Regions from separate parts of the Verrucosispora sp. SN26_14.1 genome, predicted to be linked through region 2. Evidence: riboswitches for the same ligand, from Rfam matches in the RefSeq annotation. Region 2 holds a riboswitch; the other holds the start of a gene.
What was found. A riboswitch is a leader RNA that binds a small molecule or an ion and turns the genes downstream of it on or off. The one in region 2 is predicted to bind cobalamin.
Positions count from the first base shown of each region.

Region 1: another riboswitch for cobalamin. It lies ahead of EYA84_RS09375 (energy-coupling factor ABC transporter permease); the one in region 2 lies ahead of EYA84_RS00650 (hypothetical protein).

Region 1 covers NZ_SISL01000066.1:3,221-7,931, reverse strand. The annotation lists gene EYA84_RS09390 (YncE family protein) at 1-717, shown strand, start outside; gene EYA84_RS09385 (roadblock/LC7 domain-containing protein) at 906-1,325, shown strand; gene EYA84_RS09380 (DUF2267 domain-containing protein) at 1,330-1,734, opposite strand; cobalamin riboswitch at 1,829-2,034, shown strand; gene EYA84_RS09375 (energy-coupling factor ABC transporter permease) at 2,064-2,756, shown strand; gene EYA84_RS09370 (energy-coupling factor ABC transporter substrate-binding protein) at 2,753-3,082, shown strand; gene cbiQ (cobalt ECF transporter T component CbiQ) at 3,082-3,825, shown strand; gene EYA84_RS09360 (energy-coupling factor ABC transporter ATP-binding protein) at 3,822-4,688, shown strand.
Region 2 covers NZ_SISL01000004.1:3,783-8,493, forward strand. The annotation lists gene EYA84_RS00635 (AMP-binding protein) at 1-182, shown strand, start outside; gene EYA84_RS00640 (amidohydrolase) at 274-1,872, shown strand; gene EYA84_RS00645 (GNAT family N-acetyltransferase) at 1,863-2,489, shown strand; cobalamin riboswitch at 2,565-2,782, shown strand; gene EYA84_RS00650 (hypothetical protein) at 3,190-3,492, shown strand; gene EYA84_RS00655 (MerR family transcriptional regulator) at 3,586-4,539, shown strand; gene EYA84_RS00660 (glycine hydroxymethyltransferase) at 4,624-4,711, opposite strand, start outside.

The DNA of each region.
Region 1 (4,711 bases), on a different contig from region 2:
ACGCCGGACCGGTACCGGGTTCGGGTGGTCGACCTCGCCACCGGTGTGGCCGGCCCGTTGCAGACCCGCCTCAAGCAGGCGATCCCGGCGGGCGCGGAGGAGGAGATGCGCGGTGACGGGCGTCAGGCGGTACTCGCCCCGGACCGTCGCGTCCTGTACACGCTCTACACCCATCAGCCCGAGCATCGGCACACCCGGGACCGCATCAGTGGACGGCCGGGGAGCGACGTCCACGCTTTCGTGCACACGCTGCACCTGCACGAGCGGTGGGCCTACTGCGTGGATCTGCCGCACCCGTTCGGGGAGGGCACAGCCGACGGGCACGCCATGGCGATCGCCCCGGACGGTTCCCGGCTGTACGTCGCCGACCTGACCTCCGGGACCGTCGCCGAGATCTCCACCGAGGAACTGACGGTACGCCGTACCGCCGTCGTGCCCGGCGTGTCCGGCCCGGCGTACGCGACGGCGGACCACGATCGGCTCTTCCTCGGCGGGGCCGGTGTGCTGCGTACGGTGGATGCGGTCGGTCTGCGGGTCGTCGCCGAACGACCGGTCGACGCCCCCGTCACCGGTCTCGTCCTCGGCCCCGACGGTGGCCGTCTCTATGTGGGTGGGCCGTCGGCGGTGCGGTGGCTCGACCCGACCAGCGGTGCCGAACTGGGTCGTGTCGCCGTGCCCGGCCTGGTGGGGTTGCGGGGTCCGGTGCCGTCGTCCTGAGCGGGTGTCACCGTCGGTCAGAAGAGGGATTCCCGGTGTGACCGGGACGTCCGACCCGTCCGATTAGGGTGACCAGCGTCGTCGTACGTTAGGGGGATCAGAGAACAGGATCGGGCCACCAGTGGGCTCCTGAGGCCGCGTCTTCTCTGGTACGAACGTAGGAGTTTCGACGAGAGGACAGCGCCCTTATGACCCATGCCCTGGTCACCGCCGAGAACCTCAACGACGCGCTCGACGACATCGTGGATCGGGTGCCCGGCGCCAAGTTCGCGGTGGTGCTCTCCCCGGACGGCATCATGCTGGGGGCCTCGCGGGGCATCGACGAGGAGATCGCCGAGGAACTGTCCAGTGTGGTCTGTGGGCTCCAGGCGCTCGGTCTGGCCGCCGCCCGATTGTGCGGTGAGGGTGAGCTGCACCAGGTGGTGGTGCAGATGTCGCGGGCGTTCCTGTTCCACGCCACCACCGGCAACGGGGCGATCCTCACCGTCGGTATCGACGGCTCGGCGGAGGTGGGGGACATGGCGTACGAGGTCGCCCTCTTCTGTGCCAGGGCCGGGCACCATCTGCCGGTGTACGTGGAGCCGGCGCCCCACCTGACCGGGCGGTGACCCGCTAGCCGCGGTCGCGCTGCGCGTCGTACGACGGCGCCGGGTTGGCCACCTGCCACAGTTCGGCCGGCAGGTTCGCGATGACGTCGTCGTGGTCGGCGGGGGCGACGTCACCTCGAATGGTGTCCAGGACCGCCCGGATGCCGGCCTCGGCCAGGTCGGGATCGACGTCGGCACGGCCGCCGACGCGGTCGACGAACACGTCGAGCCCGAAGCGTTCGGCGGTCTCGCTGGGCGCGAACGTGTACGCCCGCAGCCCTTCCGGGAGTCGGTCGGCCAGGTCCCGTGCCTCGCCGCCGTCGATCCGCTCGGCGAGCGTGGTCAGGGTGGCGCGCGCGATGGCGGTCGCCTGCTCCGTCGACGCGCCGGTGCGGTGCGCCACGGAGTCGATGAACTCGTTCTCGTCCAACCGGTCGGCCCCTTCTCGCAACGGATCTGGCGTCTACCCGTGAATCGTCGTGACAAACGGCACTCTTCACCCGCGTACGGTCGCGGTGGCATCGACGAGTCTTGTGCGTCGGTGTGCGGAACGGATAACGTCGCGCCGTCGCGGTAACGGGAAGCCGGTGTGATACCGGCGCGGCCCTCGCCACTGTGACCGGGGAGTTCACTCCGACTTGTACGCCACTGGGTCCGTGGAGGACCTGGGAAGGCCGGAGTACGCGACGATCCGGGAGCCAGGAGACCGACCCCGACATGTGATCTCGTCCACGAGGTGTTGGAAGGGGAGGTCGACTCATGCACATCGCTGAGGGCTACCTACCACCGGTGCAGGCGGCGGCATGGTTCGCGGTCTCGACACCGTTCGTCATCCACGGTGCGCGCAACCTGGTCCAGCAGGTCCGCGCGAACCCCGACGCGAAGCTGTTGCTCGGCGCGGCCGGGGCGTTCACCTTCGTCCTGTCGGCGCTGAAGATCCCTTCGGTGACCGGCTCCTGTTCCCATCCGACGGGTGTGGGTCTCGGCGCGATCCTGTTCCGGGCACCGGTGATGAGTGTGCTCGGCACGATCGTGTTGCTGTTCCAGGCGCTCCTCCTGGCGCACGGCGGGTTGAGCACGCTCGGCGCGAACGTCTTCTCGATGGCCATCGTCGGCCCCTGGGTGGCCTTCGGCGTGTACGCGCTGATCCGCCGGTTCGGTGGCGGCCTCGGCATCTCGGTGTTCTTCGCCGCTGCCCTGGCCGACCTGGCGACGTACTGCGTGACCAGCGCGCAGCTCGCGCTGGCCTTCCCGGATCCGGATTCGGGCTTCGTCGGCGCGCTGGCCAAGTTCGGGTCCATCTTCGCGGTCACCCAGATCCCGCTGGCGATCAGCGAGGGGCTGCTCACGGTCCTGGTGGTCCGGCTGCTGGTCCGGGTGAGCCCGCAGGAACTCCGCCGGCTCGGCATCCTGCGCCGTCCGGCCCCGACGACCCAGGGAGCGGTGGCGTGAAGTCGTTCGGCCGGACCAACCTGTTGTTGCTGCTCGCCGTGGTGGCGTTGGCGGTGGCGCCGCTGGTGCTGGGGCTCGGCAGCGGCGAGGAGCCGTTCGCCGGTGCCGACGCCCTCGCCGAGGAGGCGATCGTCAACGACCATCCCGACTACGAGCCGTGGTTCAGTTCGATCTACGAACCGCCGTCGGGTGAGATCGAGTCGGCGTTGTTCGCGCTTCAGGCCGCCCTCGGTGCCGGGTTCCTCGGCTATTACTTCGGGGTGGCCCGGACCCGGCAGCGGCTGCGTGGCGAGCAGTCCGCGACCGGGGAGAAGACCACCGACTAGTGCTCGCGTTGGACGTGGCGGCGTACGCCAGCCCCTGGCGACGTCGCCACCCGGCGGAGAAGGCTCTGTTGGCCCTGGGGCTGTTGGGCTGCGCCCTGCTCCTGCCGCCGTGGCCGGGCGCCCTGGTGGTGGGCCTGACCGCAGCGGTGGCGTTGCTCGGGCCGGCGGCGCTTCCGCCGCGTCTGCTGGTGCGGGTGGCCCGGACGCCGTTGCTGTTCATCCTGACCGGCTCGGTGCCGATGCTGGTGGCGGTCTCCGGTCCGACACAGTTCCGGTGGGCGCCGGAGGGGCTGGTGACGGCCGCCACGACCGCCGGTCGGGCCTGCGCCGCGCTGCTCTGCCTGCTGCTGTTCGCCGCCACCACGCCGCTGGCCGACGTGCTGCCCCGGCTCCAGCGTCTCGGGGTGCCCAGCGCGGTCACCGAGGTGGCCGCGCTGATCTATCGGATGCTGTTCCTGCTGCTGGAGAGTGTGCACGCGGTGCGGCAGGCCCAGGCGGCCCGGCTGGGTTACCGGACCTGGGCCAGCACCTACCGGTCGCTGGCCGGGCAGGCCGGCGCGGTCTTCGTCCGGGCGTTCTCGCTGGCCCGGCGCTGGGAGGAGGGGTTGGCGCTGCGCGGTTACACCGGCTCGTTGGCGGTACGCACCGAGGTCCGCCAGCCGTCGGCGGCGTTCCTGGTCGTCACCGTGCTGCTGCTGGCGGCGGTGGTGCTGGCCACCCGGTTGCTGGTGGTGCTCGGGTGAGCGGCGATCCGCCGCTGTTGGAGCTGCGCGGGGTCAGTTTCGGGTACGAGGCGGAGCGTCCGGTACTGACCGGCGCCGACCTGTCGGTGCCGGCCGGGCGGCGGATGGCCGTGCTGGGGCCCAACGGCGGTGGCAAGACGACCCTGTTCCGGCTGATGGTCGGATCGCTGGCCGCCGACGCCGGCACGGTGCTGGTCGGCGGGGTGCCGCTGCGCCGGACCCGGGCGGGGCTGCTGGACGTCCGTCAGCAGGTGCAGCTGGTGCTCCAGGACCCCGACGACCAGTTGTTCGCCGCGACCGTCTTCCAGGACGTCTCGTTCGGGCCGGTCAACCTCGGTCTGGACGACGCGCAGGTGCGGCAGCGGTGTACCGAGGCGCTGGCCGCGTTGGAGATCGGCGACCTCGCCGACCGTCCCACCCACCTGCTCTCGTACGGCCAGCGTAAGCGGGTGGCGATCGCCGGGGCGGTGGCGTTGCGGCCCCGGGTGCTGATCCTGGACGAGCCGACCGCCGGACTCGACCCGTCGGGGGTGGAGGCGTTGCTGCGCACGCTCGACGCCCTGCACCGGGCCGGCACCACGCTGCTGCTCGCCACGCACGACGTGGACCTGGCGTACCGGTGGGCCGACGAACGGGTACTGGTGGCGGGTGGCCGGATCCGGCAGGGGGTGTCCGGCGCCGAGTTGGGCGGCGGAGACCTGCTCGACGGTGCCGCGTTGACTCCGGCGTGGGCACCGGTGGTGCATCGGCTGCTGGACCGCGTACCCGGCCTGGCCGGGGCCCGTCCGCGTACCCCGGGGGAGTTGGCGCGGCTCCTGGAGACTCCGGTCGGTACCGCCCGAAAGGTTCCGGAAGGACCTTGACGCATCGATCAACTTAGTTACGA
Region 2 (4,711 bases):
TGCGCGGCGAGGAGGTCAGGGCCTACGTCGTGGGCGCCGCGACAGTCGACGAACTCCGCGAGTGGTGCGCGCAGCGGTTGGCGGCGTTCAAGGTGCCGCGCTACTGGACCTTCTGTGACGACCTACCCCGCACCCCCTCCGAACGGGTCGCGAAAGACCAGCTCGACCGCAGCGCCCCATGACCGTCACCGTGACCGGCCCCACCAGGGTTGGCTGCCCCGGCCGGTGCGGCAACGACCCGCACTGGTGCCGAACTCTCCTGGAAGCCATGCGATGAGCACCGCGGATCTCCTACTGACCAACGCCCGCGTCATCACGGTCGACGGCGCCGACGCCCATGCGGTGGCGATCAGTGGTGACCGGATCATCGCCCTCGACGCGATTCCCGCCCGGCAGGTGATCGACCTGGACGGGGCGACCGTGGTGCCCGGCTTCCACGACGCGCACCACCACATGGCCTGGTACGGACTCACTCTCGACGAGATCGACCTGCGGGTATCCAGCCAGCAGGCACTGCTGGCCGCCGTCGCCGCACGAGCCGCGCAGGCGCCCGTCGGCAGTTGGCTGATCGGCAGCGGGTATGACGAGAACATCCTCGGTCGGCACCCGCACCGCGACGACCTGGACGCCGTCGCCGCCGGCCACCACGTGCTCCTCAAGCACGTGTCCGGACACATGTGCGTGGTCAACTCCCGCGTACTGCACCACCTCGGCCTGCACCAACGAGCACGAGACGTCCCCGGCGGAAGCGTCGTCACCGACCGCGACGGCCGACCCACCGGCCTTCTTCAGGAGCAGGCGCAGCATCTGGCCCACGACCTGGTCCTGCCCTACCCGGTCGAGGCGTTGACCGCCGCCATCGACCGGGCCGGCCGACAGTACCTGCGCGAGGGCATCACCAGCGTGGTCGAGGCCGGCATCGGCGGCGGCTGGATCGGCAAGAGCCCCATCGAGGCGGCCGCGTACCAGAACGCCCGAGAGCAGGACCGGCTCCACGTACGGACCGAACTCATGGTCACCGCCGACGCGCTTCACCCGCTCAGCGGCCACCCGCAGGACGACATCAGTTTCGGCCTGGACCTCGGCATCCGCACCGGCTTCGGCGACGACTTCCTCCGCCTGGGCCCGATGAAGATCTTCCTCGACGGCTCCTTGATCGGACGCACCGCAGCTCTGACCCGACCCTACGCCGACCGGCCCGACCAGACCGGTTACCTGCAGCAGGATCCCGCTCGCCTGCGCGCGACGATCCTGGCCGCACACGCCAGCGGGTGGCAGATCGCCGCCCATGCCATCGGCGACGCGGCCATCGACCTCGCTCTGGACGCCTACGCCGAGGCGCAACGCCGGCATCCCCGCCCGGACGCACGTCACCGGATCGAACACTTCGGCGTGGCCCGACCAGACCAGGTCCACCGCGCTGCCGCGCTCGGGGTGGTGCCGGTGCCGCAGGCACGGTTCGTGGCCGAGATCGGTGACGGGATGCGCACCGCACTCGGCGCCGACCGGGTGTCCTGGGCCTACCGGCTGCGGTCCCTGCTCGACGCAGGAATGGTCCTGCCCGGCAGCTCCGACCGTCCGGTGGTCGCCGGCGCACCGCTGCTCGGCATCCAGTCGATGGTCACCCGCCATACCGCATCGGGGGCACCGTTCGCACCCGAGGAGGAGATCACGGTCCGGCAGGCGCTGCGCGCCTACACCCTCGGCTCCGCGTACGCGTCCCGTCAGGAGCACCGCACCGGTTCGCTGACCGTCGGCAAACTCGCTGACCTGACCGTCCTCGGCGACGACCTCACGGCCGTCGCGGCCGACCGGATCGCGGACATCCCGGTGCTGCGCACGATGATCGGTGGCACGTTCCGATGGACCTGATCCCGGCCGACACCCAAGACAGTGCCATGCTCGGCGACGTCGAAGCCCTGTACGTCAGCAGCTTCCCGGACGGGCTGCGGGCACCGTTCAGCGACCTGTTCCAGGATGACGTGATCGTGGCGGTCATCAACGACGCCGTGGCCGGGCTCGCCGTCTCCCGCGACCTCGCCGACACGCCGTGGGTGTTCCTGCGCTACTTCGCCGTCGCGGCGCGCGGTCGTGGACTCGGCACACACCTGTGGCGTCGGCTGTGCCACCGCTGGGCGGCACAGCACCGCAGCCAAGTCCTGCTGGACGTCGAAGATCCCGACGAGGCAGGCATCGACCGTGACGAGCAGACACTGCGACGGCGGCGCATCACCTTCTACCAACGGCTGGGCGTTCGGGTACTGCCGATTCGGGACTACGCGCCACCACACCAGGCGGCCACACACCGGCTGCGGCTGCTTGCCGCCGACACCCACGCGGCGTCGACGGCTACCCTGCCCGCAACGCACCTCCGGGACGCCGTCCTGGCCGTGTACCGACACCGGTACGGTCTGCCGGCCGACCATCCAGCGGTGCGTCGCACGATGCGCTCCAGCGGTCTACTCGACCCTGGACGTCCGCAGGTCTAGCACGACGCAGCCGAGCGCTTCGTCCACGACAGCAATGGCGTGCCCGTGCCCGCCGGTCCGCGGTCTCTGACGCGATATCCTTGCCTCGCAGCCGGTCCGCTGCGGCATCCAGTCGTAGTGGCGCAAGAGGGAACCCGGTGTGAGTCCGGGACTGCCCCGCAGCGGTGAGTGGGAACGACCGCCGTCGAAAACACTGGACCCATCCGGGTCCGGGAAGTGACGGTCACTAGGAAGCCCGGAATCCCCGGCCACGCCCACGAGTCCGAAGACCTGCCCGCTGCCCACATGCACAGGCATGTGGCGGACTCGGTGACCTTCGAGGGCGGGTCGACCATCAGCGCAGCACGTAACCCGTGCTGCGCTCGATCGCACCCTCCGTGCCGAGTCTTCACGGCCGGAAGGAGACCGAGGTGCGCGCGCCACCGATCCGAGAGCAACACATGGCGGCCGGCATCGGCGGGCCCCACCGTCTGCTGATCACGCTCAAGAGCAGGCCCCGCAGGGGCCGCACCCGCGCACGCTGCGGAGATCGCCTCGACGTCAGCCTGTGCGCTGCCCCCGTTCTGGTGGGGACACCCACCCGGACCGGCGGCCCCGGCACCCGAGACATCGTCAACCGGGCACCGCAAACCTTCCCTTCGAAGATCCGGACCGCCCACACGCCGGGCACCCCTGTCCCGCACGACGAGCGGAGCACCCCATGAGCAAGCCCCTGCGGCCCCGGCGCGCGACGGTCAACGGCGAAGACCTCGTCATCCTGCCGGTCGCCGACTACGAACGTCTCGCCACCGCGCGACGGCAACTCGGGGCGCGCGAGGCCCGATTCCGTGGCCTGACCGACCAGATGCGAGTCCTGACCGACCTGCTCACCGAGATCCAGCAGGTCCTCCTCGACACACCCGCCTGCTGCGACACACGGCGCGATGTCGACAGCCGAATCGGCGACCTGCTGCGCGCCCAGCGACTCCCTCGACCAGCGTCCGCACCCGAAACGAAACCATGAGCCACCGCCCACTCCATGCCTCCCGGCGACCGCGACACTCACGGCACCGCCACCCGCGCAGACCTGGTCGCTGACCATGCGGCGAGGACACCGATGAACGAGGACCGGTCACCGCACCGCAAACCGTCCGCCGAACCGCCGGACCTCCCGGTACCGGACGCCCCGCATAGTAGGACCGAATCGCCACTGCCCGCCGGGGCACTCGCCCGCCGGCTCGGCGTGGCCCCCACGACACTGCGGTCCTGGCACCAGCGGTACGGGCTGGGCCCCAGCGGTCACCATCCCGGCCAACACCGCCGGTATATGCCACAGGACGTGGCCGTGCTCACGGTGATGGCCCAGCTGACCGCGCGTGGCCTGTCCGCGGCGGAAGCCGCCCTGCAGGCTCGCCGACAGGCGACGCTACAGCCCGTCGAGAATCCTGCCGGCGACCACCACACCCAGGCCGCCGCCCGTGGAATCGCCCGCGCCGCTCGCCGCCTGGATGTGCTGGCCCTGCGGGAGACGCTGACCGCGGCGGTCGCCGCACAGGGCGTGGTGCACACCTGGCACACCCTGGCCGGCCCCGCCTTCATCCTGATCAGCCGAGCCCGATACAGCGAGGCACGTCGAGCGCTCACCCGGCGTGTGCTGGCCCGCTGTCTGAGCGAGGTCTTCGCCACCGTGCCTCGACCGCGCGCCGGGTCGCCGGTGCGGGTCCTCCTGGTCGCCATCGACGAACGCCGCGACGGCGTGGCACTGGACGCCGTGGCCGCCGCGCTCGCCGAGGACAGGATCGCCTCGGTGCACCTGGGTGCCGGGCTGCGACCCGCCGCGCTCGCCGACGTGGTCGGCCGGAGCCGACCCACCGTCGTCGTGGTGTGGAGTCACGACCGCCATTGCCGCGGGCCGGAGGTCCTCCGGACGCTCGCCGACGTGTCGGGCTGGCGGCCCACGGTCGTGATCGCCGGCAAGGGGTGGTCACCCCCGAGTACACCGGCCGTGGGGGTGGTGGGTCCGTGCCGCGACCTCGCCGACACGGTCGCCACCGTCGCAGGCCTGATCTGAAGCGGCGCGCGGGCCGGAAATCCGGGAGGAGTCGACGGCCCGGGTGGCACGCACACGAGGTGGTGCCACCCGGACCGTTGCCGCTCAGGCGAGTTCGACACCGGGATAGAGCGGGAATGCCGCGAGCAACTCCGTGGCCTGCTTGCTGACCCGGCCGGCCAGGGCCGGGTCG